Regions from separate parts of the Exiguobacterium sp. s143 genome, predicted to be linked through region 1. Evidence: riboswitches for the same ligand, from Rfam matches in the RefSeq annotation. Region 1 holds a riboswitch; each other region holds the start of a gene.
What was found. A riboswitch is a leader RNA that binds a small molecule or an ion and turns the genes downstream of it on or off. The one in region 1 is predicted to bind lysine.
Positions count from the first base shown of each region.

Region 2: linked by a shared signal. The riboswitch ahead of KNQ03_RS15010 (aspartate kinase) and the one ahead of KNQ03_RS11665 (amino acid permease) in region 1 are both predicted to bind lysine.
Region 3: linked by a shared signal. The riboswitch ahead of KNQ03_RS13870 (Na+/H+ antiporter NhaC family protein) and the one ahead of KNQ03_RS11665 (amino acid permease) in region 1 are both predicted to bind lysine.

Region 1 covers NZ_JACSMX010000003.1:56,095-66,919, forward strand. The annotation lists gene KNQ03_RS11625 (CDP-glycerol glycerophosphotransferase family protein) at 1-350, shown strand, start outside; gene KNQ03_RS11630 (nitroreductase family protein) at 471-1,028, opposite strand; gene KNQ03_RS11635 (hypothetical protein) at 1,154-1,711, opposite strand; gene KNQ03_RS11640 (DHA2 family efflux MFS transporter permease subunit) at 2,057-3,748, opposite strand; gene KNQ03_RS11645 (HlyD family secretion protein) at 3,761-4,417, opposite strand; gene KNQ03_RS11650 (TetR/AcrR family transcriptional regulator) at 4,610-5,215, shown strand; gene KNQ03_RS11655 (diguanylate cyclase) at 5,258-6,349, opposite strand; gene KNQ03_RS11660 (MarR family winged helix-turn-helix transcriptional regulator) at 6,488-6,943, opposite strand; lysine riboswitch at 7,109-7,297, shown strand; gene KNQ03_RS11665 (amino acid permease) at 7,429-8,910, shown strand; gene KNQ03_RS11670 (solute:sodium symporter family transporter) at 9,456-10,825, shown strand, end outside.
Region 2 covers NZ_JACSMX010000005.1:175,167-185,991, forward strand. The annotation lists gene dapA (4-hydroxy-tetrahydrodipicolinate synthase) at 1-759, opposite strand, end outside; gene KNQ03_RS15005 (aspartate-semialdehyde dehydrogenase) at 777-1,769, opposite strand; gene KNQ03_RS15010 (aspartate kinase) at 1,783-2,982, opposite strand; lysine riboswitch at 3,096-3,273, opposite strand; gene argH (argininosuccinate lyase) at 3,344-4,714, opposite strand; gene KNQ03_RS15020 (argininosuccinate synthase) at 4,711-5,916, opposite strand; gene KNQ03_RS15025 (GNAT family N-acetyltransferase) at 6,035-6,463, opposite strand; gene KNQ03_RS15030 (alanyl-tRNA editing protein) at 6,460-7,608, opposite strand; gene phnF (phosphonate metabolism transcriptional regulator PhnF) at 7,737-8,471, shown strand; gene KNQ03_RS15040 (LCP family protein) at 8,528-9,640, opposite strand; gene nagB (glucosamine-6-phosphate deaminase) at 9,940-10,701, opposite strand; gene nagA (N-acetylglucosamine-6-phosphate deacetylase) at 10,698-10,825, opposite strand, start outside.
Region 3 covers NZ_JACSMX010000004.1:177,062-187,886, forward strand. The annotation lists gene KNQ03_RS13845 (ABC transporter permease subunit) at 1-71, opposite strand, end outside; gene KNQ03_RS13850 (ABC transporter ATP-binding protein) at 68-949, opposite strand; gene KNQ03_RS13855 (class I SAM-dependent methyltransferase) at 961-1,620, opposite strand; gene KNQ03_RS13860 (heme oxygenase) at 1,710-2,030, shown strand; gene KNQ03_RS13865 (uracil-DNA glycosylase family protein) at 2,155-2,892, shown strand; lysine riboswitch at 2,985-3,163, shown strand; gene KNQ03_RS13870 (Na+/H+ antiporter NhaC family protein) at 3,275-4,858, shown strand; gene htpG (molecular chaperone HtpG) at 4,923-6,785, opposite strand; gene KNQ03_RS13880 (PDZ domain-containing protein) at 6,868-7,737, opposite strand; gene KNQ03_RS13885 (SDR family oxidoreductase) at 7,873-8,703, shown strand; gene KNQ03_RS13890 (M20 family metallopeptidase) at 8,843-10,015, shown strand; gene KNQ03_RS13895 (hypothetical protein) at 10,082-10,429, opposite strand; gene KNQ03_RS13900 (DUF1801 domain-containing protein) at 10,515-10,825, shown strand, end outside.

The sequences.
Region 1 (10,825 bases):
ATGATCTGATGCAGATTGCGGATATTCTGATTACGGATTATTCGTCTGTCATCTTCGAGTTTGCCTTGTTGCAGAAGCCGATGATTTTTCTCGTTAACGATCTTCAGTCGTATAAAGCAGAACGCGATTTCTACTTCCCATATGAAACGTTCGTACCGGGACCCATCGTGTCGACGTTCGAAGACGTCATTGCTTGGATTAAACGTGGGCAATTCGATACACAGAAAATCGAGACATTTGCGAATCAGTTCTTTACGTATCAGGACGGAGAAGCGACCAAACGAATCGTCGACCATATGTTATATGACACGATTCCAGAGGCGCCTGTCTATACGAAAACACCAGTGTGAATACAGAAAAACGTTCCGATTGCGTCTCCGTTTGGGGAGAGAGACGTCATCGGAACGTTTTTATTTTTGAATTGGGGCTTGATTGGCGCGAGCAGGGGTAGCTCGCAGAATGCGCACCTCTTAAAAGTGCGTCAACTTGTCCTTTGCGGACGTTCTAGGTTTGACAGGTGGAACGATGGCAGGCCAGCCGATTTGAATGACGCCGAGAACGCGTTCGTTTTCAGAAGCGTCAACGAGTGAGGCATACTCTGGTGTGAACCAGTATTTTCCGCTCTTCCAGCAACACCCAAGACCTCGTTCTGTTGCTACCAACTGCAGATTTTGAATCATCGCAGCTGTTGCAAGTGTATCCTCTAGCTGTTGATCCGGCGTCCCTTGTACCTGACAAAGTACCGTTAAATAAACCGGGACTTCCCGTAATTTTTGTTCAGCCTGTTGACGTTGTTCAGACGTTTTCGTCTCGAATTGACCACGCGCTGTCAGCAATTCCATCAAGGCATCGACATACCGTGTTTGTCCGTCTTCGATTGCGAGAACAAAGCGCCAAGGCTCTCGTAATTTATGATTCGGGGCATAAATCGCCGTGTCGAGTAATGCTTCTACCAATTCGACCGGAACGGGTTGTTCCGTATAAGACCGGATCGACCGGCGTGTTTCAATCACTTGTTGGGCATGCATCCGTTTCATCTCCTCACTGAGTACTTTTTCACTATAAATGATAACGATTATCATTGTCAACGTTATTTGTCAGAAAACAAAAAAAGACGATTCCCGATAGGAAATCATCTTTCGTTGCATTCGGATTAAGAGGCTTTTCGTTCCTCGTCTTGATCTTGAGCAACAGTCGTTAGCTTTTTTTTCATAAGACGAATCCGGTATAGGGCAAATAGATAATGGGCGAAATAGATCGTAAAACCAAGGAAAATCGTTAACGCTACATGAAGTTGAACGCCAGGAACAGCATGAAGCTGTATAAAGAGCAAGACAGCCATTGCCATCGTATAAAGCACCATTTCCACCGATTGTGGCATGACGCGTTGACGTTTTAAGAAAAAGGAACGCATGAGTGGCAGAACGACGAGACTGACGAGACGATCAACCAGTCCGATGACAAGCACGCTGATCACCATCGCTAAACCATTTTCAAAAGCGATTAACCGTGGGAAGACAAGATAGGTGACGAGTAATAGTGGTCCAACCAATAAAAAAATTGAAATCGAGGCACGTGCGAATACGAAGAGCCCGTTGACACTTGTTAAAAAGGCACGAACGATCTTTTGTGACCAAGGGGATGGTCGACCAACTTGCCAAGCAAAACAACAAGCAAAGATGAACGCATAAAATTGCAGAAAGGCAACCATAAAGCATCTCCTTTAGATATGAAACTCATTGTTCCTAGTGTATCGATTTTAAGGCTGAAGTGCAAAGAAGAACTTTTCGTAAAGTATAAGAAAAGAGGCTGACTCAAAAAAGAATGACGCGTCTTTTCACGCCCTTTCCTCAGGCGAGACACAAGCCAGTTTTCCTGCTTTATTCAAGCAGGAAAGCGGGTCTTGTTTGTCTCTGACAGCGCAAAGATGCGCTTTTTCCTGTAGGAGTTGCGTGAAACGCGTCATTCTTTTTGTTATGAGATAAGGGTGGCAGATCATCATTCTGCCACCCTTACCTTTGTGGAAACTGACTTTTGAGTCAGTCCCTTTCGTCAATCAATCCAGATTCGGTTCTTTTTTTCCGTGCAAGAAGAAGGACAGAATCAGTGCAAGCGCAGATAAGACGGTTGCAATCCAGAACGCATCGGTGATCCCTTGGATCGTTGCTTGTTTCGTCAGCATCGTAAACCAACTCGTTGAAGCGGCTTGTGAGCTACCCAGCTGTTGTCCAAGATCGTTTAAATGTTGTGAAAGCGTCGGGTCGAGCGTCGTAAACTGATTCGCGTCGTCTGCCAAGTGAGCCGTCGTTTGACGGGTCATGACGGTGACGAGAATTGCCGTTCCGATGGAGCCGGCGACTTGACGAAGTGTGTTTTGGGTCGCGTTTCCATGCGGGATCATCTTCATCGGTAAAGCGTTCATACCGGCAGTCATGATCGGCATCATGATGAATGCCATACCGAATGACCGAAGCATGTAGATGCCCATGATGGAATAATACGACGTATCCATGTTCAATTGCGTCAATTCCCATGTCCCGTACGTCATCAACGTCAAACCGAAGATAGCGAGCGGACGAATACCGAAGCGGTCAAATAAACGACCGGCAATCGGTCCGGTGATACCCATGATCAGTGATCCGGGTAAAAGGAGAAGACCTGAATCGACCGGTGAAAAACCGCGAATGCTTTGAAGGTAAATCGGTAAAAGTAACATCCCACCGAACAACGCCATCGTAACGATGACATTGATAAAGAGGGTGAACGAAAATTCCGGTACCTTCAACACGCGAATGTTCAACATCGGATCTTCCATCGACAGCTCACGCATCGCAAAAGCTGCAATTCCAATTAAGCCGATGACGATCGTGCTGATGACGATCGGGCTATCCCAGCCGTCATTCCCGGCTTCACTGAATCCGTAAAGGAGGCTCCCGAATCCGATCGTACTGAATAAGACGCCCAGTGCGTCAAAAGAAGGTTTCGAGAGTGGCTGCGTCAGGCGGAACCAGGCAGTACCGAGTAACAACGTCACTAATCCAAAGAACGACATCGCATAAAACATGACGTGCCAGTCATAGTTTTGGATGACATATCCCGTGATCGTAGGTCCGACAGCAGGAGCCAGAATCATCGCGATTCCGAGCATTCCCATGGCAGCACCGCGCTTATGCGGTGGGAACAATGTCATGAAGACGTTTGATCCGAGTGGCATCAAGATACCAGCCCCCGCTGCCTGAACGACACGACCGATCATCATGACCGGGAAGTTCATTGCCATCGAACAGATGACCGATCCGAAGAAAAACAGTGTCATCGAAGCGAGGAACAGCTGGCGGAACGTATAGCTTCGCATCAAAAAGGCACTGATCGGAATCAAAATCCCGTTAACGAGCATGAAGCCCGTCGTCAACCACTGGGCAGTGGACGTCGACACGTTGAAGTCATTGATCAGAACTGGTAACGCGACATTAATCAACGTTTGGTTCAAAATAGCAATGAACATACCGATGAGTAAGACCGTCAGTACTTTCGGAATACTGACGTTTTCAGTCGATACCTGTTTTGAAGGTGCTGCGACTGGTGGTGTCACGGTCATCGTCGGTTCCGCCTCGAGGGATTCCTCAAGAGTCGGTCCGTCCGTCGCCAGCGCCGTGTCGGATGAGCGACTTCGACGGGCGATCCAGTTGACGCCGATGATGATCAGAATCGTGAACGCACTGTATCCGAACAAGAAGGTAGTAGACATGAACGTCCCTCCTTAATCCTTATGAATGCGGACGGTCACATTCATACCAGGTCGAATGTCGAGTGATTTTTCTTGCGAGAGTGATACTTTAACTGGAATGACTTGTGCGACTTTCGTGTAGTTCGCGTTTCCGTTTGAAGAAGGCATCATTGAGAACGTGGAAGCCGTCGTCATACCGATTTGCTCGACTTCACCAGAAAGTGTCGTGTCCGGATAGCTGTCGACATAGACATCCACTGTTTGTCCGACTTTGATTTCATCGATTTCTGTTTCTTCGATGTTCGCTGTGACCCAAAGGTCGTTTAAGTCAAAACCATAGGCGAGAGGTGTACCTGCTGCGACGAAGCCGTTCTTTGTCGCCATCGACTGAACGATCGTTGCTTTTGAGGGCATTGAAACAGAGAGGTCCGTCGGTTTTTGTCCGGCTTGTGCCGTCATGACGTGTCCGACTGTTGCTCCACTGGCGAGTGATTCGCCTGTTTTCGCAGACCAGTCTGTTAATTTACCAGCGCTTGGGCTCGCAACCGTTATCATCTTACCGTCGATTTTCGCATTGTCTGTTTTGACATAGCTCGTTGCTTGATCGTAATAGTAGTATCCGACAACACCACCACCGATTAAAACGATGAGTGTCACGATATTGATGATCAATAATTTTTTCATACTCATGGGTGTGTTAGCATCCTTTCTTGTGTACAATCGATTCAAAAAAAGTACTCCTCTGGGGGGAGGAGTAATTAATATAGTTAATTATATGGATCATTAGCTAACAAACAACCGACAATTTCCGACAAAATGTTGGAAAAATAGATGATAACGGATTCATTAATGAAAAGAGGATGAAAAAGGAGTGAAATATGGATGAATGAGAGCCGTGATCCCCGACCAAAACGGTCACGTGACCGTATTACAATGGAATTATTTCGTTTATTGAAGACGCACAGCTTCTCGAGTATTACTGTCAAAATGCTGACGGATGGAGCCGGTGTGAACCGTTCGACCTTCTACGCACACTATACGGATAAGTATGATTTGCTCGACCAAATCGTTGAGGAGCAAATGAAGGCACTTGAACAAGCAATTCGGATCACGGGTACAGGAACTGTCTTTCCGACAGTCGAGCAGGTGAGTCGCTATTTTGCTCGTTTGTTCATTCATATCGAAGAAAATGAATTATTCTATCAAACGATGCTCGTTCAAGGACCGATCAAAACGTTCATCTCCCGTTTTCTCGATACATTGAAAGATAACTATCGTCTTGTGTTTCGACCGCAAATCACAGAAGAAGCTACGTTCGTCGATCGGGACTTATTATTGAACTATGTCATTGGTGGACAGTTGGGATTGTTGATTTCTTGGTTACGAAACGGTCGACCGTATTCATCAGAGTATATGGCAGAACAATTAAGTCGGATGATCGTCTTTGGAACGGTTGAGAGTATCGGTTTTCCTAAAGAGACGGAATGAGGACGTAAAAAAGACACTTCCCTGCGGAAGTGTCCAATCAGTTTAAGCCTGTCGGAATGCGAGTTCTTTCGTATAGATCGTACTCCGATTCCGTCCGCTTTCTTTTGAATAATACAACGCTTTATCTGCCTGTTGTAATGCTTCAAGTGACGTATGCGAACCACTGGAATGTGAAATCCCAAGTGAGATCGTAATTTGTAGATCAGGTACATCTGCTGTCGGGAACAGGTTACGTGCGACCGTCAGCCGAGCTAGTTCTGCTATTTTTTGCGCTTCTTTCGCCGAAGTACTTGGTAAGATGATTAAAAATTCTTCACCACCGTACCGTCCGACGAGGTCGTCTGGACGCGTCAAGGAAGCGAGAGTCATGCCGAGTTGGCGTAACACATCATCGCCCGCATCATGACCATATGTATCATTGACATGCTTGAAGAAATCGATATCGATGAGCACAAGTGAATAGCCTTGATCGGTCGAACCGACAAGCGATAGCGAGTCATCCAGACGACGGCGATTGGCGAGCCCTGTCAAAGCATCCGTCATGGCGAGTTTCTGCTGATACTGGATGTTTTCGAAGTGACGGCGTAATTCCGTCAGTAATCGAAAGGCAACAAAGCCAGCTAATAAATTAAAGAAGACGTACGCAATCGAGATTTTAAAGAATGTCGACCAGCTGTGCGTCAAGATGTAGATGGCGGGTAACGAATAGAGAATACCGACCAACACCATAAGTTGAAAATGACGCATCGAGACATGGACGAATCGACGAATGATCCCAATCGTCGTGATGAATAAGACGATGATCAGCGTAGATAAATAAAATCCTTCCATTTGATCAACTGGTGTTAAAAAGTAACGTGTCCCGATGATCATTGCTCCTGCAACGATGGCGCTTGGGAAACCACCGAACAGCATGGCGATCGCGACGGGAACGATACGTAAATCAACACGGGCGACATCGATTTGGATCCCATTGAACATCAATAAAACCGCAATCAGACCAGAGACTGCTCCGAGTATAAGTCGAATGCTCCATTTGGAGTTCAATGAAATACGCGGTTGATTCCGAAACGGTAAGAACAAGAGAGTAATCGTTGTGAACAGTAGACAAAAGTTAATGATGAATTGATTCATGATGGACAACAAATCCTCCCAACTCCCCCAGCTAACAGATTTCCATATATATACTTCCAGTATACTCAAGTAGATAACGGTTAGACAGAGGGAAATCTTTAGACCAAAATAGAAAAAACGGTAGAAAATCTACCGTTTTTAAGAAGATGAAGTAAGGGTATCCTCATCCATCGTCTGTAAAATTTTATCAAAGACATGAATCATCGTTTCGAGCTCTTCTTCCGTCAATGTACCGAAGCGGTCTTGTAAATAGTTTTTCCGGACGATTTCGAGATCCCGAAATGCACGTTCCCCGTCCTCCGTCAAAGCGAGTACGATTGAACGACGATCTTCCGTCGAACGTGTCCGTGTGACATATCCTTGTTTATACAGCTTATCCGTCAAAGCAGTGACTTGACTCGTCGCGAGCTCAAATTGTTCCGCAAGAAGCGTCGGGCGCTGAGGACCATTTTCTGAAAGGCTTCGTAAGATGAAAAACTCACTCCGGGTCGCCGTTCCTTCAAATAGCCGGTTAAGTTCACGTCGCAGGGTACGAAGAATGACACGCATTTGTTCCTCGAGTCGATAAGTTAGCAAATCACGTTCCTGTGGCATGCAAGCAGCATCCTTTCTCTCAGTGGACTTCTACCATTTAGTGTACTAAACATATCGGATTTTTACCATCGACTACCCCAGATTCGAAAAAGGCAATTGACAATTTCGTGGCGTTTTGTGTAATATGGCGTAGTAATAACTAACTTAATTCAGTTCTCACTCAACCAGTGGGATGGAGGTTGCAGTTCTTAAGAGTACGGTTACGGATGTCGTCAAGCGACAGATGAGGTGACCTGAAAGGAAGAATTGCCGAAATCAATCATCGCTTTGAAGATGATCGATTGGGATTAGATCAAATAGGTCTAATACTGTCACAAGTCGGGTATCACCTACTTGTGGAGAGCTATCTTTCACGACGGTAGAATGAGGCGCATCCATTTTATTATGTTGCGTTCTCATCTTCCATCTGGAAGATGAGGGCGCTTTTTGTTTTTTCATTCAAAAAGTGTCCTCTCAAAAATTTATTAAAGAGAGAAGCGAACGAAATGAACAATCTAGATGTGAAACAAACAACAGATTCGACAGCAGAAGGATTAAAACGTGGATTACAAGCCCGTCATATGTCAATGATCGCCATCGGTGGAGCGATCGGAACAGGACTCTTCATTGCGTCCGGTGCTTCCGTCGCAGCAGCAGGACCAGGTGGGGCGCTCCTATCGTATGCAATCGTTGGTCTGATGGTCTACTTCCTCATGACAAGTCTTGGTGAAATGGCAGCGTATATGCCGGTCGCTGGATCCTTCTCGACCTATGGAACGAAATTCGTCGATCCATCATTCGGCTTTGCGCTCGGCTGGAACTACTGGTACAACTGGGCAGTCACGATCGCAGTCGAGCTCGTCGCAGCACAAATCGTCATGACATATTGGTTCCCGGATGTTCCTGGATTTTATTTCAGTGCCTTGTTCCTCTTACTCATGATTGGCTTGAACTACTTCTCCGTTAAGGGATTCGGGGAAGCGGAGTATTGGTTTGCGATGATTAAAGTCGTTACCGTCATCGTCTTCTTAGTCGTCGGTGTTGCGATGATTCTTGGTGTCTTTACATCAGAGCCACCGGTTGGCTTTAAAAACTTTGCACTTGGCGATGCACCGTTCGTCGGTGGGATTCCTGCCGTCATCGGTATCATTCTCGTTGCCGGATTCAGTTTTCAAGGTACAGAACTGGTCGGGATTGCCGCGGGTGAGTCGGAAGATCCGAAAAAGAATGTTCCAAAAGCAGTCAAACAAGTCTTCTGGCGCATCTTGCTTTTCTACGTCTTCGCGATTTTCGTCATCGGAATGCTCATTCCGTATACGAGTCCGAACTTGGTTTCCAATGACATTACGGACGTAGCGGTTAGTCCGTTTACGCTTGTCTTTGAAAAAGCGGGTCTTGCCTTCTCAGCAGCACTCATGAACGCCGTCATCTTGACGTCTGTTCTATCTGCCGGAAACTCAGGTATGTATGCTTCGACTCGGATGCTTTATACGCTTGCTCGCCAAGGGGATGCACCGAAGTTGTTCGCGAAAGTATCGAAAAACGGTGTACCGCGTAACGCTTTGCTCGCAACAGGAGCAATCGGTGCACTCTGTTTCTTGACGTCGATGTTTGGTGGACAAGTCTACTTGTGGTTACTCAATGCTTCGGGGATGACAGGCTTCATCGCATGGCTCGGGATTGCAATCAGTCACTATCGTTTCCGTAAAGGATTCCTTGCACAAGGTCACTCGTTGAAAGACTTACCATATGTTGCACCAGCGTTCCCGTTCGGTCCGCTGTTCGCATTCGGTCTTTGTTTCCTCGTCATCGTTGGTCAAAACTACGCAGCATTCCTTGCGGATCAAATCGATTGGGTCGGAATTGCCGCAACGTATGTTGGTATTCCATTATTCCTTGCCTTCTGGTTAGGACATAAATTCAAAAATCGAACGTCGATCGTTCGTTATGACGAGATGGACTTCCCGGAACATCCACGTCAATCATAATGTGTGAACCACCTTCTATAAATGAAGGTGATTGAGATTGAAGACAAAGTGCAATTTTTCTCTGATGAGTCTGATGAGAAAGATTGCGCTTTTTTGTTCGTTTCGAATCGTTTTTCCAGGGACAAGCATCGCTTCGCTGCAGGGTCGCTCTTGCTTGTTTTTCCCTAGGAAGCGATGTCGAGTGAACAAAACGCTTCTCTGATTCTCCTGCCGGTATAAAAAAGAATGACACGTTACACGCCACTCCTACAGGAAAAAGCGCAATTTTGTGCTTTCAGAGACAAACAAGACCCGTTTTCCTGCTCGACTGGAGCGGGAAAACTGGCTTGTGTCTCGCATGAGGAAAGGGCGTGAAAAGACGCGTCATTCTTTTTTTGAGTCAGCCCATTTTTCTGCAATCGGAACCACCTTCTAGAATGAAGGTGGTTTTTTATTCAATTAAATGAAAACGTTTTCTAAAATATAGTTTTGAAAAAGTATAAAAAAGGAATCAATGAATACATATTCAAAAATAGCAAATATGAATAAAGAATAGGGGGAGACGCATGACTACATCTGAATTATTTTTCACATTAGGTTCTGCAGCGTTTTTCATGTTGCTCGTTGCCTACATATCCTACCGATTGACGCGTGGGAAAACACAAGGCGTCGATGAATACTTCTTAGCGGGGCGTGGGCTAAGTGGCGTTTTCATTGCCGGATCGCTACTGCTGACGAATTTGTCGGCAGAACAGTTGATTGGACTAAACGGACAATCCTTCATGGGAAACATGTCGAGTATGGCGTGGGAAGTCACGGCAGGATTTGCTGCTATCATCATGGCCATCTATCTGCTCCCAAAGTTTCTCGGGCTCGGTATCTCGACGTTACCGGAATACTTAAGTCACCGGTATGACGAGACGGTTCGCCGGATGACAGTCTTACTCTTTTTGCTCGGATATATGTGCGTCACGATTCCTTCAATGCTTTATTCAGGTGGGATTGCTGTCTTGCAACTGTTCGATGTTCCAGAGCTATTTGGTCTCAGTTATACGCAGTCCCTTTGGTTAGTCGTCTGGGTCGTCGGGATCATCGGAGCGATTTATGCGATTTTTGGTGGTCTACGTGCGGTGGCTGTCTCGGATACTTTGAACGGGATCGGGCTTGTCTTCGTCGGATTCCTAGTTCCGGTGCTTGGCTTTATTGCACTAGGTGACGGGAATTTACTTCAAGGGATGAAGACGATTGCGACTGTGCAACCGGAAAAGCTGAACGCAATCGGAAGCTCAACCGATGCCGTTCCGTTCTTCTCGATTTTCACGGGTATCCTATTTGCGAACTTATTTTATTGGTCACTCAATCAATATGTCATTCAACGTGTGCTCGGGGCAAAAGATTTGAAGGAAGGACAGAAGGGCGTCCTCATGACAGGGTTCTTGAAGTTATTAGTTCCAATCTTCATGCTGATTCCTGGGATCATTGCCTATCACTTGTATGGGAACACACTAACAAGCGGTGATTTATCATATCCTCGACTCATTACGGAGTTACTGCCGGTCTCGCTGATGGGATTTTTCTTGGCTGTCTTACTCGGAGCCGTCTTTAGTTCGTTTAACTCGTTGCTAAATAGTATTGCGACACTTTTCGTCCTCGATATCTATCAGCCGGTGTTTGCGAAAGAGGCGAGTGATGAACATTTGATTCGTGTCAGTAAATGGTTCGGAACGATTGTTGCCTTAATCTCTTTCATCATCGCACCATTCTTGATGTACGCGCCGGACGGCTTATGGAGTTTGATCCGGCAATTCACAGGATTTTTCAACATTCCGATTCTCGTCATCGTATTAATGGGGATTTTCATGAAACGAATTCCGGCAATTGCGGCGAAAATCGTCATCGTCTTTCACGTGTTCGCGTATTACTTATTCGTCTTCGG
Region 2 (10,825 bases), on a different contig from region 1:
TTTGACTGGAATCGGATTAACGTCACTGAACAAGGCACCGATGACCGGTAACAAGTCTGCCTGAATCCGGCGAGCTGTGACGAGATCTTGTGCGAGTAACGCCTCAGCAAGTGCTTGTGTCTCTGCTGGGTACGGGTTCGAAAGAACTGAGATGACGCCTTGTGCCCCCCATGCCATGTACGGCAGGATTTGATCATCATTTCCACAGAAGACCGCGAAATCTTCCGGAATCGCCGCCATCAGTTCACCCATGAAGCTGACGTCTCCACTCGCCTCCTTAAACGCTTGGATTCGTGGATGACGTGCTAACGTCACTGCTGTTTCGACTGCGATCGCAACTCCTGTCCGCGATGGAACGTTGTACAGCATGATTGGTAATTCGGTTGCATCAGCGACCGCCGTGAAATGTGCGACGAGACCCGCTTGCGATGTTTTATTGTAGTACGGTGTGACGAGCATCGCTGCGTCCGCACCGAGGCGCTCTGCGAGTAACGTCTTCTCGATTGTTGCTGCCGTGTTGTTCGAACCCGTTCCGGCAATGACTGGTACTCGTCCTGCCGTGATTTGAACGGCAGTCGTCAGTAGTTGTTCGAATTCCGTGTTCGTCAGTGTCGATCCTTCTCCTGTCGTTCCTCCGACGACAAGCGCCTGAATTCCTGCTGCGAGTTGTTGCTCGATCAAGCGTTCGAATACGTGTAGATCCAACTCGCCTGCTTCATTAAATGGTGTGACGAGCGCTGTACCTGCTCCTTTGAACATGAAGAACTCCTCCTTTTTTATGAATGAATCGACTGTTCGATTGCTTGGCGTGCGACTTGTACGGCATTCGAGGCGGCACCTTTTCGAATGTTGTCGGCTACACACCAGAGATGGAACGTGTTCGCGAGACTATCATCTTGTCGAATCCGACCGACGTAGACGTCGTCCGTACCACTTGCATCGAGTGGCATCGGATAACGCGTATTCGCGACATCATCGATGAGGACGACGCCCGGTGCGCCTTCAAGTGCTTCACGGATCGCTGCAACCGTCGTCGGCTGCGTAAACGTGACGTTGATCGCAACCGAGTGAGAATTCGTGACTGGAACACGCACACATGTCGCACTGACTGGTAGTGCTGGAAGATTGAAGATTTTCCGTGTTTCGTCAATCATCTTCTGCTCTTCTTTCGTATAGCCGTTCTCAAGGAACACATCGATATGTGGCAAGATGTTATCGTGAATCGGATGCGGATAATTGACGGGCTCTTCTCCGCGTGCTCCACGTGCCAGATCCTCTATTCCTTTTTGACCAGAACCGGATACGGCCTGATACGTCGTATAGTTGACACGCTCGAATCCCAGTGACTGGAGCGGTGCTAAGGCGACGACGGATTGAATCGTCGAACAGTTCGGATTTGCGATCAAGCGGTCCGTCGCTTGAATCGCTTGTGGATTGACTTCTGGCACGACAAGCGGAATCGTCTCCTGCATCCGGAAAGCACTTGAATTATCAACGACGAGTGTTCCGTTTTCAGCTAGTAACGGGGCATATTGTTCACTGATCGTTCCGCCCGCCGCGAACAACGCGACGTCAATCTCGTCTTCCGTGATACTTGGTGTCAGTGCTTGGATCGTAATGGCTTCTTCCTTGAACTGTACCGTGTTCCCTGCTGAACGAGCAGAAGCGTAAGCGGACAGGCGGCTGACCGGGAAGTCCAGTTCGGCTAGTACTTGTAACATTTTTTGACCGACGGCGCCGGTTGCTCCAATGACTGCTACATGATACATCCTGTTTTCCTCCTTATAACTCGAACGCGTTTGCAATCGCTGCAACCGTCCGTTCAATATCTGCTTGTGCAATCGTGTATGAGATGCTGATTTCTGAAGTCGTAACTTGATAGAACGGAATGTTCTCCGCTCGGAAGATTGCGAACAACTTCGAAGCGACACCTGTTGCATCCCGCATCCCGATGCCGACGACAGATAATTTCGCGTGTTGATTGTGGCGGTCGACCTTGACTGTCGTGAAGCGATCCATGATGTCTTTCAATGCTTCATCGAGGAACTCTTCCTCATCGAGTGGACATGAGAACGATAAGAAGATGTCACTGTCGAACGTCGTTTGACTGATCATGTCGATGTTGACGTGGCGATTGGATAACAGTTCGAAGATATCGGCTACTGCTGCGTTCGTTTGCGGTACGTGTTTGATTGATACCGTCAAGACGTTCTTCGTCACACTGACACTCGTCACCGCTTTTTGTTCCATTGTTTCCGTCGCTTCCATGATCCATGTTCCCCTTTTCGATTCAAGTGTTTTCCCGACGAAGATGTGTACGCCGTATTTTTTTCCTAGTTCGACACTCCGCATTTCCATGACCTTCGACCCGAGGGCGCTCATCTCCATCATCTCATCATATGAGATGTGCGGAATCGGTTGAGCAGCAGCATGGATTCGCGGATCAGCTGTATAGACACCGTCGACATCGGTATAGATTTCGCACCGTTTATCAAGGACTGCCGCAAGGGCAACTGCCGTTGTATCCGACCCACCCCGTCCAAGCGTCGTGACATCACCGAGTTCGTTGACACCTTGGAATCCGGCGACGATGACGACATCGTACGTTTCGAGTTTTTGTCGTAATAGATTTCCATCAATCTGTTTGATCTTACTTTTCGTATGCAATCCCATCGTACTGATTCCCGCTTGAGCGCCTGTTTGCGATAACGCTTTGACGCCGAGTGAGTTGAGGGCGATGCTGAGTAATGAAATCGTCTGTTCTTCTCCGATGGCAAGCAGACGATCGAGTTCTCGGCGCTCGGGGCGATCTGTGATGGCTTGCGCCTGAGCAATCAAAGAATCTGTCATCTTGCCCATCGCCGAAACGACGACGACGAGTTTTTCACCTTCGGCTGCGCGACTCTTCAAATAATTCGCAATAGACTGAATCTGTTCGACAGTCGCAACCGAGCTTCCACCAAATTTAAGTACAGTTGTCACAATCCTATCTCCTTTGTCCCGATACAGAAAAAAAACGACGGGCCGGTAGGAGCGTTCCTACGGCCCGTCGTTATCACGATCGGACAAACGAAGACAAAGTCATTCGTTCTTTTACGTAAGATAGCGCTCCGAAACATCGGTTTCGGCAGTACAACGGATCTTAACCGTTGTACCAGCAAACAAGAAGAAGCATCTTCTCGTTCACTTCGGCGGACTTCCCCTTTCACATCATTCGGCATGCTTGCCTTCAAGAATGATGCTACTCATGTCATCCGCGCCTCTATCTGTCGGTTGTTAGTTACAGTTATAGCAGACATCTTTTGTTAAATCCAGTCATTTGACTGTTTTTTTTCAAAATTCGTCAATTCGCAAGATGCTGTTTCGCGAGTTCGAGTTGCTCCGACACGGCAGCAAACCCTGTCCCGCCGTAGCTAGTCCGGCGTGCTACTGCTTGAACCGGATCGAGGAGCGGATAGACGTCTTCTGTGATATCAGGATGGAACGTTTGATACGTCTCGAGGTTCAAATCCTTCAGGAAACAACCGTTCTGCACACAGTAAAGGACGGCTTTGCCGACGATTTCATGCGCTTCCCGGAACGGTATGCCTTTCGTTACAAGGTAGTCGGCGAGTTCCGTTGCATTCGAGAAGTCTTGCATTGTCGCCTTCTTCAGCGCTTCGGTCTTAAACGTCGCAGATTCAATCATTCCGGTGAAGATTTGAACGGATTGGAGAACGGTATCTGCTGTATCGAAGACCCCTTCCTTATCCTCTTGCATGTCTTTGTTGTAAGCGAGTGGTAATGCCTTCATCGTCGTCAAGAAGCCCATCAGATTGCCGTAGACGCGCCCCGTTTTCCCACGAATCAATTCAGCGAAATCAGGATTTTTCTTCTGTGGCATCATGCTCGACCCTGTCGAGAAGGCATCAGACAACTCGATGAAGCCAAATTCTTGCGATGCCCAGATGATGATTTCTTCACAAAAACGCGAGAGATGCATCATGACGGTCGAGGCGATCCCGAGGTATTCGATGACGAAATCGCGGTCGGAGACAGCGTCGAGACTGTTCGGATAGATTGACTCAAAACCGAGCAACTCGGCAGAACGGAAACGATCGATTGGGAATGTCGTCCCTGCGAGCGCGCCTGCCCCGAGCGGTGATTTCCGGATCCGCTTTTGATTATCCGTCAACCGTTCGACATCACGTTCGAACATCCAGAAATAAGCGAGCAAGTGATGCGCAAGCGAGATCGGTTGTGCCCGTTGCAAATGCGTATAACCTGGCATGACCGTCTCGATATGTTGCTCAGCTTGTTCCGTGATAACCGATTGGAGCTCGCGTAATGCCGTCGTCAACGCTTCAACATGTTGTTCCATCCATAGATGTAAATCCGTTGCGACCTGGTCATTTCGGCTCCGTGCCGTATGCAGTTTTCCTGCAACCGGACCAATCTGTTCCGTCAATAGACGCTCGAGATTCATATGAATGTCTTCATCTGCTAGCGTATACACATGATCCGCTAACGTCGTTTCCAGTTGCTTCAGTCCTTGCTCGATTTGTGTCCACTCGTCTTGAGCGAGGATCCCTTGTTCAAATAGCATCTGCGCGTGTGCGAGACTGCCTTTTAAATCGACGCTCGCTAATTTTTGATCGAACGTGATCGATGCTCCGAAGGCTTCCGCTTGAGCGGAAGCACTTTCCGTAAAACGTCCACCCCAGAGTTTGGTCATTTCGTTACACCCGCTTGACGATGTACGCTCGCATGAGTCGAAACGGCAAGTCCGTGTAATTTGATGAAGCCTTTTGCTGCTTCATGATCGAACGCGTCTTCTTTCGTATACGTCGCAAGTTTCTCATCGTAGAGTGAGACAGCGGACTGACGACCTGTCACGGTTGCGTTTCCTTTGAACAGTTTAACGCGAACTTCTCCTGTGACGTCCTGTTGTGTCGCCGTCAGGAATGCTTTCAAGCCTTTTGTCAATGGTGCATGGAAGAGACCGTTATAGATCGTTTCTGCGTATTGTTTGCTGAGTAGTGGTTTGAAATGCGCGACGTCCTTCGTCAATGTAATCGTCTCGAGTGCAGCGTGAGCTTTGAGTAAAACCGTTGCTCCTGGGCACTCATAGACTTCCCGCGATTTGATACCGACGAGACGGTTCTCGACGTGGTCGATCCGTCCGACCCCATGTGCACCAGCGATGATGTTCAGTTCCGTGATCAGTTTCGCCAGTGGATATGTCGTTCCGTTGATCGAGACCGGAACACCTGCTTCAAAGCCAATGATGACTTCTTCTGCCTGATCCGGTGCGTCTTCTGGCGCTACTGTTAACGCGTAAGCGTCTTGTGGTGGCTCTGTCCAAGGGTTTTCTAGGACGCCACACTCGTTACTCCGTCCCCAGAGGTTCATGTCGATTGAGTATGGGCTGTCGAGGTTGATCGGGATCGGCACGTTGTTTTCTTTCGCATAGGCGATCTCTTCTTCCCGTGACCATTTCCATTCCCGAACCGGTGCGATGACTTCGAGTGATGGATCAAGTGCTGCGACCGAAACTTCGAACCGGACTTGGTCGTTCCCTTTTCCGGTACATCCGTGAGCAACCGCTGTTGCACCATGTTGATGCGCGACTTCGACGAGCTTTTCTGCGATCAACGGACGCGAAAGCGCTGAAATCAACGGATAGGCATTTTCGTAATGCGCGCCATATTGAAGTGCTGGCAAGACGAAGTCTTGTGCGAATTCTTCTTTAACATCGAGGACGATCGATTCGATCGCACCGACGAGGAGTGCTTTTTCTTTAATGACGGATAAATCTTTTCCTTCTCCGACATCCATGCATAAGGCAATGACGTCATAGTCCTTGCTCAACCATTTGATGGCTACCGATGTATCAAGTCCCCCAGAGTACGCTAAGATCAATTTTTGTTTCGACATGTATAATTACCTCCTGGTTTTAAATTCATCTGTATGTATAAAAATTCATTATGAATTATATATATACATAGAAAACAAAAAAAAGAAACCCTTTTTGCAGGATTTCTTTCAAAATGACTTACATTTTTTTCTCCATCGTCCGGTGTGGGATGCCCGCATCATCGAATTCATCGGAGACGATCGTATACCCGAGTCCTTGATAAAACGGGATGGCTTGAACTTGTGCACCGAGTGTCAGAAGTTGTTTCCCTTCACGCCGTGCGACACGCTCCATCGCCTGCATCAACTCACCACCGTATCCTTTTCCTCGTGCTGTCGCTAGCGTTGCTACACGTTCTACCTTCATCCTTTGGTCGTCATATGGGCGGGTACGTCCCGTTGCGACCGGTCGACTCTTTTCATCGAGGACAAGCAGATGAATCGCTGTCTCATCGTGTGTATCGTATTCAAGATGGCGTGGTACGCCTTGTTCCTCGACGAAGACACGCTCCCGGATCATCCGGACGGCTTGATGTTGTTCTGCTGTACGTACTTGAATGACTGTCATGACTGATATTCCTCCCGTAATCGATCGACATATGCCATCGCATCATCCCGATTCGTAAATTGTGCCTGTGCCTGAACCGCACTTCCTCCGCCTCGCCCGTTAAATGTTTGGACATGTGCTTTAGCGAACTTCCCGAGATGGGGTTCACCTGGACTACTCATCAGTAACTTGTTCGTCGTCGCATTCCAGACGACGCCGACGCGTCCCGCTTCTTGAATCGCTTTAGCAAGTTGCTCGGATATTTTGATTTCTTCATCCAGATGTTCAAACACAAGAATGCCTTCTTGTTGTTCTAAAGCGTGAGCGAGTGTGAACGTTGCGAGTTGTTCCTGGGCGTGTTCGACCTGTTTCGTTAAGCGTTTCTGCTCTTCTTGTAACGCTTGGACGGCTTCTAGCATTTGAACTGGTTTGACCGACAAGGCTTGCGCCGCTTCCCGTAAGGCTCGTCGTTCTGCCTGAACGAGTTGGTATGCCCGTTCCTTCGCGACATAGGACAGACGAATATTTCCACGAATCCGCTCGACTCCGGTAAAGAGAATCGACTCGAGCTGTGCCGTCGAATCAAGATGCGTCCCGCCACAGGCACTATAATCGAGTGTGCCGATTTGAACGACACGAATTCGTCCTTCAACTTGTGGTGTTTTTCGTAATGGTAAGCGTAGCGCTTCCGCCTCGTCATACTCTGTCGCCGTGATCGGTAATCCTTGTTCAATCACATGTCGTAATCGTCGATCCAGCTGTTCTTGTTGCATAGTTGTCCATTCAGATGTCTCGATATCAAGCGTCGAGACCTCACTTCCCGTCCGAAAACTGAGTGTCTTGATATTTGATTCATCTTGTAGGATTGCAGAGATGACATGTTGTGCCGTATGCTGCGCCGCATGATCGATCCGGACTGCGTCATCTACGATACCGGTGACGTCACCTGTGAGCGGCGTCGCCAGTTGGTGCCAGACGACACCGTCTTCGATTTGAACGTCAAGGACCGGTTGGTCGTTCAATGTTCCACGATCCGCCGGCTGTCCACCGCTCTCCGGATAGAAGTAACTTTTCTTTAAAGCAACCCAATAGCCATCTATTTGTTTTGTTGCACGAATGGATGTCTGAAAGGTTCGGACATCGGATTCTATTTGTTCGGGGCGCATGCCTCGACCACCTTTCTCTGTCAGTTTCACTCTGTATTATGCCATATTTCATCCAGAATCGTTTGTCGGCTTGCCTTTTTCCTAGTACACTAGACGAAAGACTACCGATCGCGAAGGGACGAAATGCCGTGATTCAGCATATCAATAAAAATTCACCACTCCCCATCTACTATCAAATCGAAGCTGCCTTAAAACAACAAATCGAAAGCGGTGTTCTTCAACCTGGCGATCTGATCCCGTCCGAGCGCGAATTTGCCGAAGCGCACCAAATCAGCCGAATGACGGTCCGACAAGCCATTTCAAACTTGGTCAACGCCGGTTACTTGATTCGTCAAAAAGGACGTGGAACATTCGTCGCGAATAAAAAAATCGTCATGCAACTGTCTGGATTGACGAGTTTCTCGGAAGAGATGGAGCACTTAGGTTTAGAACCGACGAGTGCGCTACTTTCCTATCAAATCATCGACGCCTCGATGACGATTGCCAATAAGCTACGGATTCGCGAAGGGGCATCGGTGTATGAACTGAAACGTTTACGAATTGCTGATGAGCAAGCGCTTGCCCTTGAGACCGTCTATATCCCGGAACAGCTCTTACCTGGACTCGATCAAGACGTCGCGACCGCATCGCTCTATGCATTTGCAGAAGCGAGCGGATTAAACCTTGGGCGTGCGAGTCAAACGTTCGAATCACGCCTGGCAACGAAGGAAGAGGCGGGCCATCTTGGTCTATCGACCGCTTCGCCTGTCTTATCTGTCGAGCAACTGACGTATCTTACAACGGAGCAACCGTTTGAATATGTCATCTCCGCTTACCGAGGAGACCGCTATACCTTCACCGTCGAAATGGAACGACAACGCTAAAAATCCCCTTGTATCGTCGTATAGTGACGATGATACAAGGGGATTTTTAGCGTATATTATTGAGCAGGAACGGCTTCTGTTTCCGTCACTGGTTCTTCTGTCGTGCTTTGTGCCGGGTCTGTCTCTTCCTTGATCGGTTCGACTTCTTGACCTTGCATCGCTTTTGCTAAGTTACTTTTCACTTGCTCCAATTGATTCGGATCGAGGTGATACTCCCATTTCCCGCTGATACCAATATAACCTTCTCCAGCGAGTTGGTACTCCGTCGTGTTACGTAACGCTGCTGTGAAATCTGCTAAGCGTGTATAATCGTTCGGACCTAAATTCGTTTCGACGTTATCACCGACAGCATCCAAAATATCACGGTATGCACTGAGGGAACGGAAACTTGCCGCTTCTTTGGCGACCGCTTGAATGACTTGCATCTGTTTTTGACCGCGTCCGATATCACCGAGCGGATCATCATGACGGTTCCGGACGTAAGCAAGTGCTTGCTCTCCTGTTAAGTGTTGCATCCCTTTATCAACAGTGACAGTACCGGCTTTACGTTTTGAATCTTGCTCTTTGAACGCATATCGTACATCGATGTCTACGCCGTCCAATGCATCGATCAATTGAACGAATCCTTGGAAATTAACTTTAACGACGTGATCGATTTGAATACCGAGCAGGTTTTCTGTCGTTTCACGCGCTAATTTAATCCCATTATAGGAATTCGATTTATCCATCGAACCGAAGTAATGGGCATGGGTGATTTTATCTTGCTCAACACCTGTCTTACCATAAGGTACATCGTATTTCGAATAATCGATGTTCACGAGTGAATCACGCGGAATACTCGTCAACACTAATTGTTCCGTTTTTTTATTTAAGATTCCGACGATCATGACATCTGATCGCGCCGGTTCATTTCGTTCTTTACTTTTTTTCGTTTCATCCGTCCCAAGAATCAAGAACGATTCAGACGGAACATCATCATATTTAGAGCTCACCTTCGAGCCGGGAATGTTAATCTGCGTCTTTGCCAATGTTTCTTGCGTTTTAATAAAAACAGCTCCAGCATATCCAGAACCGATGATTGTGACAAGCAGGACGAGTGCAGCGATGACTTTCATGAACATCTTGCCAGCACTTGGCTGTCTCTTTCGTGCGGATCGCGTTTCCATCATGTAAACCCTCATTTTCATGTAAATTTTCCGTAAAGTTCGCTAATCTCCATTATCCGTACATTTAATGAAATGTCAATTTACGTTTCGATTAAAGAAATCGTATGGAATCGTTGCACTGAAAAAATCATGGACCCTTAGTGCGCTGTATCATGAGATTGAATGATCTTGGTATATGTCCTGTTGATGCCTTTCTATCAAAATAAAAAATCGCTTGAGACTAGGCTCAACAGAATCAAAAAAAGGAATAGAGTCAATCCAATGATTGTCTCTATCCCTTTTGATTCATCGCTCTTCCATCGTCATACTTTCATGAAATTCAGATAAGCCGCCCGTCCTGTACGTTTAGCGTCATCTGACAATAAAGATGCAGCTTCTTCGTCCAAGATCACCATGACATCAGCATGACGCTTGAGTACAGTCGCTGGACAATCCGTTGTTGCGACACCTTCCATCATGTCGCGAACCGCTTCTGCCTTTCGTTCACTAGAAGCAACGAGAAGGATTTTCTTCGCTTCCATGATCGTACCGATTCCCATCGTGATCGCCTTCGTCGGTACTTCTTCTAATCGATCAAAGAATCGTTGGTTCGCTTCTCGTGTCGACTCTGTCAATTCCGTTACGTGTGTCTTAGCATCGAACGGTGTACCTGGTTCATTGAAGGCGATGTGTCCATTCGCTCCGATTCCAAGTAATTGAATGTCGATTCCTCGATTGCGGACGAGCGCTTCATATCGTTCACTTTCGCGCACGGGATCTTCTGTGTCCCCGATTGGAACGAATGATTCCTTAAACGCGACATCTTTGAATAGATGCTCTTGCATGAACGTATGATAACTTTGTGGATGCTCTGGGCTGAGACCGACATATTCGTCTAGATTAACCGTCGTCACATGTCGACAATCGAGCGAATCCTTCCGCCATTCTTCATAGACGCCGACCGGTGAACTTCCCGTTGCCAGTCCTACCGTCAAACCTTCCGGGTGACGCTCAATTTCCTGTTTCAAAAATTGATAGGCCACCTGTGCTAATTCTTCTCCTTTTTCTACGATCATCCATTTCATGAGGTAGACTCCTTTCCGTTCGTGATCCGGTGTCGCGTACCACGATGAATCGTTTCTTGAATGTGTAGCGCTTCGTCGAGCAGGACGATGTCCGCATCCTTGCCGACCGAGAGGCTACCCTTTT
Region 3 (10,825 bases), on a different contig from region 1:
CTCGTTCCAATCGCATAAGCAAGCACGGGCTTTCTGACCTGCTTGAATAAAGAGCGGATCAGCAATATCACGACGATTCCTCCTCTCCATAATAATGCAAGAAGACCTGTTCTAAATCATCTGCTGACGGACGAATCAGTCGCACATCATACTGAGTTAAATAAGCGATCGCCTGATTCAAGCTCAGCGTCTCGTCCGTTTGAAAACTGACTTCCAGCCGCTTCGGTTCAACACCGACTTGCATCGCGAACTGTGCTGCCTCCACCTCAGTTCGGAAGACGATCGTGTACGTCTTTCGACTCGATCGAACCAACTCATGAATATCCGATTCGACGATGATGCGCCCTGCTTTGATTAAAGCCGCTCGATCGCACGATTTTTCCATCTCCGGAAAGTGGTGTGAACTCATCAGAATCGCTTTTCCAGCATGCTTCTCCTGTTCGATCCACTCTAAAAAACGCTCTTGCATCAAAGGATCGAGTCCACTGGTCGGCTCATCAAGTAGATAGACGGGTGCATCCTTCATGAAGCAACCGACAAGTGCCAGTTTTTGCTTCATCCCTTTTGACATCTTGCGGATTTTCGTCTTCGTCTCAAAGGGAAATCGTTTCAACAACAGTTGTCGCCGTGCCGGGTCACTACTATGCAGTCGTTGCATCAAATCGAGCATGTCTGCTCCTGTCATGTCTCCAGGTAAACTAATCTCCCCCGGCAAGTAACCGACCAACTGCTTCACTTCTTTACTTTGCTTCCAGCAATCAAAACCACCGATCGTCGCCTTTCCACCATCCGCAGCCAATAGTCCCATTAAATGTCGTAGTGTCGTTGATTTTCCAGATCCGTTTGGTCCGATGAAACCGAATATCGTACCCGGATCAACTGTAAAACTGACATCGAATATTCCACGCCCCGGTGCAAACTCTTTCGTGACATGCTCCAAACGGATCATCGTCCGACCTCCTATCTTTTATTTCTTTCCTCACTGTATTCATACCCGTTTTGAAGCAATTTGTTCGGATCAAAGCGATAGATGACGAACCGCTCGTCATGATTTTTTTCATAGAGGTCTCGTAATCGAATCTCATCGATTTGCTCGAATACGGTATGGCGCTCCAAGTACTCCCGGTATTCATCGGTCGGGTAATACAAGATGAGATCAACTGAACGCGGGGAACGTTCGACCGAACTTAAAATGTGATCGATCACTTTCATGAAAATTTGTGAAGAGAATGGATTAAAGAAATAAAACTTATTCGCCTCATCCGGAATGGTATACTGCTCGGCATACGTCTGTTCGAATCGCAAACTTCCGGAACGCCGCTTCCGTCGACTTTGGTAGTTCGCCATATTCCGAAGTGCGTCCTCGTAAAATTGTCCGTTCATCTCGATTCCGATGACGGAACAATCGAATCGGTCGTGTAAGTAAAAGTTCAAACGCCCTTTCCCACACCCGAAATCAATGACCGTGTCCTGTTTTTGAAACAAATACGTTTCGCATAATTCGTCTAGTGCCGCATAAGGCGTTGGTTCATATCGATTGTAGTGACTAAACACACCATAAAGATGTTGCATCTCAATGGTCTCGATTCGTAATCGTTGATCGTATTCCTGTTCATTCATTGTCGTTTGTTCCTTCTTTCCGGCATTCTTGCCTTCATCGTACTATACTGAAGAAGTACGTTACTCGTTTTTTGAAAGGGGATTTTATGATGATCGTCGTTACGAACCGGATTAAAGTCAAAAAAGGGATGGCTGCAGCTCTCGCTCCTCGTTTTACGCGTCCAAGTGGACTTGATACGATGGACGGATTCATCCGCGTCGAGGTCTTATTGACGCAAAACATCGAAGAACACGATGAAATGAACGTCAACATGTACTGGGAAGATATGAAGAGTTTTCAAGCGTGGCGGGAAAGTGACGATTTCAAAGCGTCACATAGTCGACCTGCGAGTAGTGAGGCAGGAGAATCGCCAATGCTCGGCAGCGAGATTCTGACTTATGAAGTCGCTTCGGTCAAAGAACGCGCATGATGCACGAAAAGGACTCGTATCGAGTCCTTTTTTATATACCTATATACAAATAGTGAAAGGGTCGAATTGTCACAAATGGTATTATTTGTTATCATAGTGCCATTACAGAGAGAGAGGGTCCTTCATGAATTCATTAACTATATTTGAACAAGCCATTCGTAGCTTACCTGACGATCGTACGTTACGACGTGATGAATTATGGACGGACGATTTTTTATTGCAACAGGAGAACGAGCTGACCGTCTATTACTCTCCGATTGGCGAATATGTCAATACTGAAGCAAAAGTCGTCATCATCGGGATCACACCAGGTTTTGAACAGATGCGAATCGCTTTCGAAGAAGCGACGGATGCCCTCCATCATGGTGTTTCATTAGAAGAGACGGCACGCCTCGTCAAATATACAGCAAGCTTTGCCGGAACGATGCGACGTAACCTCGTCCAGATGCTCGATACACTTGAACTTCCAGCATTGCTCGGAATCGAGACGACGGCTAGCTTATTTCATCAACATCAGAAATTATTGCATCCAACGTCACTGTTAAAGCAACCCGTCTTTTATCGCGAAAAGAATTACTCGGGTCATCAACCGAAGATCAATCGTAGCCCTTTATTAAGGCACTACGCGGAAGAACACTTCGTCGCTGAGATCAATCAGTTACAAAAACCAGCGTTATTAATTCCACTCGGTCGGGTCGTCGAGACGCAAGTCCGTGGATTGATTCATGATGGACGAATCGAACAGCATCAGCTTCTTTCCGGATTCCCCCACCCATCTGGCGCGAACGGTCATCGAAAAAAACAATTCGAGGAAAACCAAGCCTATTTGATGAAACAGCTCATTCAACATTTTGCTGAATAAACAACTTTATCTTAAATTATCAGAATATATGGTTGAATCGCTTCTGAAATACATGATAAAGTGTCCATAAGAACAGAATATGACTATTCTATCGATGAGGTAGAGGCGCGATTTCAATCAGTACTTGGTCCGAGGATGACAACGAAGACGACTGCAGGAAAGGTGACATCGCCGAAATGACAGTATGTGTCGAGCATATCGTCGTTGGTCGATTCGGGAAACACCCGATCGATTGCCATACATAACAATTGTATGGAGCGCTCCAATTCGGCTAAGAAAGACGCATCCAGCGAGGGTGTCGGCTTTGTTGCCGGTGCCCTTGCTTTTTTTGTGCCGCGGGGTCTCATCTTTAAGCCATTTATTAAAGAGGAGGATATTTTTCATGGTCAACTATTCAGATTCCATCATTGCCCTTGTACCTGCTTTACTAGCTATCTTATTAGCCATCTTTACCCGAAAGGTCGTTCTTTCGTTAGGTGTCGGTATTCTCGTCGGTGCCCTGTTACTTCACCGTTTTAACCCGATCGATACGGTAACCTATCTCGGCAAGAACATCTTCAGCCTCTTTTGGGCAGACGGTGCCTTGAACGAGTGGAACGTCTTATTGCTTGTCTTCTTGTTATTGCTCGGCGTCCTTTCCACGCTCATTCAGACATCAGGTGGCGCTCGTGCCTTCGGTGAATGGGCTTCTACTCACGTCAAGACAGCGCGTGGTGCACGCTTAGTTGCCTTCGGACTCGGTATCTTGATTTTCATCGATGATTACTTCAACAGTCTCGCTGTCGGCAACGTCAGTCGTCCGTTAACGGATCGCCGTGGTGTCTCACGTGCAAAGCTTGCCTATTTGATTGACTCAACAGCTGCGCCTGTTTGTGTCATCAGTCCGCTTTCGAGTTGGGGCGCATTCATCATCTCCATCATCGCCGGTATCTTAACGACGCACTCGATTACGGATTACTCAGCGTTTAGTGCTTTCATGATGATCGTTCCAATGAACTTCTATGCGATTTTCGCGTTACTTTTAACACTTTACATCGCTTATTCTGGCGTCTCTGTCGGACCGATGAAACAGCATGAACGCCGTGCCGCGAATGGTGAACTTTTTGATGCGTCAAAAGGAACACCGATGGGGATGGCAAAAGAGGTCAACGAACATACGAACGGAAAAGTCCGGGATCTCGTCGTTCCGATCGTCGTTCTTGTCATTGCTACAATCAGTGCGTTACTCGGGACAGGTGCTCAGGCACTTGCAGCCGACAATCGCCCGTTTACTTTAATTGGAGCATTTGAGGCAACAGACGTCACACGTTCACTCGTCGCAGGTGTCGTCATCAGTTTAATCGTCGCTTTCCTGATGCTGATCGGACGAAAAATTCCGGGCCGCGATTACCGTGCAAGCATCGTTGCTGGTATGCGTTCGATGTGGCCAGCAGTCGTGATTCTGTTATTCGCTTGGACGATCATTGCTGTCATCGGTGATATGAAAACCGGTGATTATCTCGCGAGCTTCGTTAGCAACTCGATTTCTGCGTCGTACTTGCCGTTCTTGTTATTCTTGATTGCCGGCTTGATGGCATTCTCGACAGGAACAAGTTGGGGTACATTCGGGATCATGTTGCCAATCGGTGCGGATCTCGTCATGGCTGTCGATGCCTCACTCTTGTTACCGACACTTGCTGCTGTTCTTGCTGGATCTGTCTTCGGTGACCATTGTTCACCGATTTCCGATACGACAATCTTAAGTTCGACAGGGGCTGGATCCCATCATATCGATCACGTTACGACACAGTTACCGTATGCGCTAGTCGGTGCCGTCACTGCGGCAGTCGGTTATTTAGTCATCGGTTTCACGGAGTCTTCGGTATTCGGTTTCATCGGAGCTCTTGTCACATTCGTACTCTTCGTCGTCGTCTTGAACGTTCTCTCGAAAAAAGGCGAAACCGCTTCGGATTTACAAACGGATTGATGAAACACTTTATGAAAAAGGCATTGGATGCGCGCATCCAATGCCTTTTTTATATCTATTCGTTTCACACCATCAATAAACACACATCATTCGCGAACGCTACCGGATCCTCAAGTGGAAGCCCTTCGACAAGTAATGCTTGTTGATACATCAGTTTGGTATAGCGCTCGAATTTTGAACGATCGTTTTGATACGCCGTTTCAAGAGACTCGAACACTGCGTGTGACGGATTCAATTCAAGAATCTTGACCGCTTCTACCCCTTCATTATTCGGCATCGCCTTCAGAATTTTCTCCATCTCGATTGAGACAGCGCCGTCCGTCGCAAAGCAGACAGGATGCGATTTTAGACGTGTTGAGGCTTTGACTTCCTTGACTTGCCCACTTAGCACTTCCTGCATGGCTTGGAACATCTCTGCTTGTGCGTCCGTCGTCTCCGCTTCCTCCGCTTCAATCCCTAAATCGCTGCTCGTGACCGACTTGAACGTCTTCTCGTTGTACGTCACGAGCATCTGGATCGCGAACTCATCGATCTCTTCCGTGAAGTACAAGATATCATACCCTTTATCACGGACGAGCTCGGATTGTGGTAATTTATCCAGACGATTCGTACTCTCACCAGCGGCGTAGTAGATATGTGCCTGATCTTCCGGCATCGCTGCGACGTATTCTGCGAGTGTGATCAACTTCTTCTCCTTAGCTGAGTAGAAGAGGACGAGGTCCTGCACCTGTTCTTTGTGCATGCCGTAATCATTATACATACCGAACTTCAGCTGGCGTCCGAACGCTTGATAGAACGTTTCGTACTTCGTGCGATCCTCGCGCAGGAGGGCTTCGAGTTGTGTCTTGATCTTACTTTGGATATTTTTCGCGATCAATTTCAATTGACGATCGTGCTGCAGTAACTCGCGCGAGATATTGAGCGATAAGTCTTCCGAGTCGACCATCCCTTTGACGAAACTGAAGTGATCCGGCAACAAGTCGCTGCATTTTTCCATGATCAAGACACCGTTGGCATAGAGTTCAAGACCCTTTTCAAATTCCTTCGAATAATAATCGTACGGTGCCTGCTCTGGAATGAATAAGATCGATTGATAACGAACAGCGCCGTCGACACTGATATGAATGTGTTTCGCTGGTGTGTCGAAACCATAACGCTTCTCTTGGTAGAAGTTCGTATAGTCTTCGTCTGTCAGTTCCCGTTTGTTCTTCCGCCAGATCGGCACCATGCTGTTGATCGTCTTGACGACTTCGACCTCTTCCGTCTCGTCACTGCCTTCGATCGGCTGACGTTCGAGTTCCTTCATCTCGATCGGATAACGGATGAAATCCGAGTATTTTTTGATGATGCTACGTAGACGATATGTCTCGAGGTATTCGTCATACGATTCTTCTTCCTCGTTCGCCTTGATGTGGAGTGTAATCTCCGTTCCGACGGTTTCCTTGTCGACTTCCTCGATCGTATAACCTTCGACACCACGCGATTCCCATTTATAAGCGACTGCACTGCCGAACGGTTTCGTAACGACGGTGACGACGTCTGCGACCATGAATGCAGAATAGAATCCGACACCGAATTGTCCGATGATATCATGACCATCTTGTGCTTCATTCTCTGCTTTGAAGGCAAGCGATCCACTCTTCGCGATCGTACCGAGATTCTCTTCTAGTTCTTCCTTCGTCATTCCGATTCCCGTATCACGAATGATGAGTTGACGCGCTTCTTTATTTGGTTCGATTGTAATTTTGTAGTGTTCCTTTTCGAACGAAATCGTCTCGTCCGTCAATGCTTTGTAGTACATCTTATCCATGGCGTCACTTGCATTCGAGATCAATTCGCGCAGGAAAATCTCCTTATGCGTATAGATGGAATGAATCATCATCTCCAGCAATCGTTTTGATTCCGCCTTAAATTGTTTCGTTTCCATGCTCATTCTGCCTCCCTTTTTTAGCACTCAATCATATAGAGTGCTAATTCATCTCCTATTATTAGGGAGTTCGAAATATCTGTCAATCTCCTTTTTCACTGTATGTCGTGACTTTTTCAAGGACAATCATTCCGATTTGACGTAAGTGTTCTGCTGACCCATAGGTGCCATGGCTAACGCCGTTTTCATCCTTTCGATTACCGAGACCGATGAACTGCTCACTCGGTTTGAAGTGGAGTCCGACGACGGGGACCTGAAATCGTGACGAGAAGCCGACTTGAAAAATCGCGTCCGGATAATCCGTTGGTCGATAGGTCGTCCAATCGATGTCTGGTTCGAGCTTCGCAAATCGTTCCGTGTGTTCCTTACCGAGCAGGATGATTCCTTTTATCGAAAACAGTTCAAGCAGGCGTAACAAAAATGTCTGACCGAACGGACTATCTTCCAACACGCTGCGTTCTTTGATCGCTCCCATGTAATGGTGTGTCGGAAACGGGAAAAAATCCAAATGAATGACTGGATCAAACGTCTTTTCGTAAAACGACGCACCGAGTCCGTTCAAGAATCCTTCGAGCTTCCCCCCACCTGGTCGACCGAACCAGGTCCGGTACACATTTGGTTGTTTGAAGTAACGATTGAAGCGTCGGATCGAATCCGTCAGCGTTTTCTCCTGCAGATAATCCTCCCATGCCATCGACTTCGGACGTATGAAAAGCGGACCATGCTCGTCAAATCGTAATGTACCTGTTCGGTCTAAAAACTGCGATCGAGATGGGTTCGTCGCGATCGTCACCCAACTGCTACGTGTCGCATCACCAAACCAGAGGACCGGTGTCGTTTGGTCGATCAATTCACTTGCGAATGCACTCTTCTCGAGTGTTATTTGGTACTGGACGGCTTCGTGTAATAATTTTTTGGCAAGTTGCCATTGATCGGATGTCAGCGTTCTCATCTCCCTCTATACAGCGATTGTGCTGTTGTAGATGTACCCCCTATCCTCTATTACTAGACGCATCGATGGGTTTAATCTCCATTTCTCCGGGAATGTTTCATAAGGTGAACGATACGACTTAGGAGGGATTTAACAATGGGTAGACTCGATCAAAAAGTAGCTGTCATTACCGGCTCGGCAACAGGGATTGGACAAGCGACTGCACTTGTCTTCGCAGAACAGGGAGCAACGGTCGTCTGTGCCGATGTCTCACTTGAAAAAGCACAACAAACAGTAGAACAGATTACACAACAAGGTGGGAAAGCAGAAGCCGTCCATGTCGATGTCTCAGACGTCGAGAGTGTCGAGCAACTTGCGAAGCACGTCAAAGAGACATACGGTACGATCGACGTCCTCTTCAACAATGCCGGAATCGATGAACAAGGCGGGAAAGTCCACGAGTATCCAATCGATCTCTTCGACCGGATCATCGCGGTCGACTTGCGCGGTACATTCCTCGTCAGTAAATTCTTGATTCCACTCATGCTTGATAACGGTGGTTCAATCATCAATACGTCATCGATGTCTGGTCGCGCAGCTGACTTGAACCGGTCCGGTTATAACGCAGCAAAAGGCGGGATCGCGAACTTCACGCGCGCGATGGCAATCGATTACGCGCGTCACGGCATTCGTGTCAACTCATTATCACCAGGAACGATCGAAACACCACTCATCGATACACTTGTCGGTGAAAAAGAAAAAGAGCAAGGCAAACAGTTCCGCGATGCGAACGCTTGGATTACACCACTCGGACGACTCGGTAAACCACGCGAGATGGCAACGGTCGCCCTCTTCCTTGCTTCTGACGACAGCTCATATGTTACAGGTGAGGATATCACAGCAGACGGTGGCATCATGGCTTATACATGGCCGGGAGAGATGTTAATCGATTCGAAGTGGAAAGACGAAGCAGAAAAAAGTGAATGAGCAAGGTACGGTGTAACCCTCTGGTTGCACCGTTTTCTTTTATCTCAAGACGTTCAGCTCCGTAAATTATTTTCCGAATTCGTTTACCTCCCTGAAGTATTTTTATCAGGGTACAGGATAGGTAAGGGGGGAAATACTTATGCAAACAGCAATTACTTACTTACAACGATGTCTTCAAATTCCAAGCGTTAATCCGACGGACGGAGAGGAAGCCGTCGCACGTTATGTGTACGATGTACTGATTGATCATCACATCTCGACAGAATGGATCGAAGTCTCACCGAAACGGATTTGTCTCGTCGCGACCGTTCCTGCGAGTGAAGAGGTTTCACGCCCTTCCGTACTCGGGCTATCTGGTCATCTCGATACGGTTCCTGTGCAAGGAGACGGCTGGACGAAAGATCCATACGGTGGTGAAATCGAAGACGGACGCATTTATGGTCGTGGGGCTTCGGATATGAAGTCAGGTGTCATGGCGATGGTGCAAGCGCTCATTCAATACAAGGAACGTCAAAACCGTCCGAACACCGTCAAACTTCTGATTACATCCGATGAAGAAAATGGCATGACAGGAGCTCGGCATTTGACGGAACAAGGGCATGCGGATGATTTAGATGCTCTACTGATCACAGAACCGACGAGTGGGATGATCGGTTATGCACAAAAAGGGGTCGTTGGGATTGAAGTGACATGCCGTGGGAAAAGTGCACATAGCTCTGCCCCGCAACTTGGACGTAATGCGATTGATGACGTATATCGCGTCATCCAAGAAGTGAAGTCGGAGCGTTTTTCGATCACGACGAATCATCACTCGGCACTTGGTCCGGTCGTTGCATCGATCACCTCGATTTCAGGAGGCGAAGGACCAAACGTCGTTCCGAGTCAGGCTTCGTTTTATATGGACATCCGGACGATTCCGGGATTCGGTCGAGCGGACGTTCTTGCTGCCTTTACGGATATTGAGCGTCGACTTGTTGCAGAAGATCCTGACTTTGACATGAGCGTGACCGTCATCAAGGATATTCCTTCCTGTGAAACCGATGAACAAGCGCCTTTCTTGCAACAGGTCGCAGATACGATGGAGCAGGTCAGCGGCGTGACACCACGAAAAATCGCCATCCCAGGTGGAACGGATGGTGCAATGTTCAGCCAAGCAAAAAAAGCATTCCCGATCGCGATTGCTTCTTTCCATGATTTCCGTCTCGCGCATCAAGTCGATGAGTCGATTCCGTTATCCGAATATGAACAAACGATTGCGTTTTGCTTTAACTTGATCAACACACCATTACATCAATCACTTCCATCGCTTTAAATAAAAAAGGGACGACTTTTGGGTGCAATACCCAGAGTCGTCCCTTCTACTTTTACTGTGTTTAGTTTAGTACACACCAAGCTGTGCCAACGCCTCACTTAAATAACTTTGATCACTGCGAAACTGATGATTCGTTTGTCCGTCAGACCAACTGATGAAGACACGACCAAGCCGGTCATACCGTAAACAGAGACAAATCACGCCCTGCTCGAATACGACTTCTCCCTGTAACGACTCATGGACGCGAGCAAAGTTACGGATGAACGTATCATATTGATTAAATGTAACTGAAAACTCGTGTTCACTATCTTCTCCCGTCATTTGAATCGTTAGTTCCTCTTGTTTAGGATATACGTGTAAGATGTCCCACGATACACTGCTTTCTTCTCCTCGAAACACGATGCGATGCTTCATTCGATTTCCTCCTTTATGTACAAGGATTTTCGCTTTCTTTTCTCGAAAGTAATCGATATCTTCTTCATCCGAAAGGAGTCTGCTTATGTCTGATACGCCAAAGACAGGTCCTACTGAACAGTCCGTTGATGCCTTTCTGGCACAAGTCGAACCACCACTACGTCAAGCAGATGGTATCACGTTACGTCAGTTCTTCGAAGATGTCACGGGATACGAAGCCGTTCTTTGGGGGTCTTCCTTGATTGGTTTTGGTGCCTATCATTATCGCTATGCCTCTGGTCACGAGGGCGACAGCTTTTATGTCGGTTTTTCTCCGCGCAAGACGAACCTCGTCCTTTACCTCACGCTTGGTGAAGACGATGTATCGGAACGACTGCTTGCCACTCTCGGTACGTA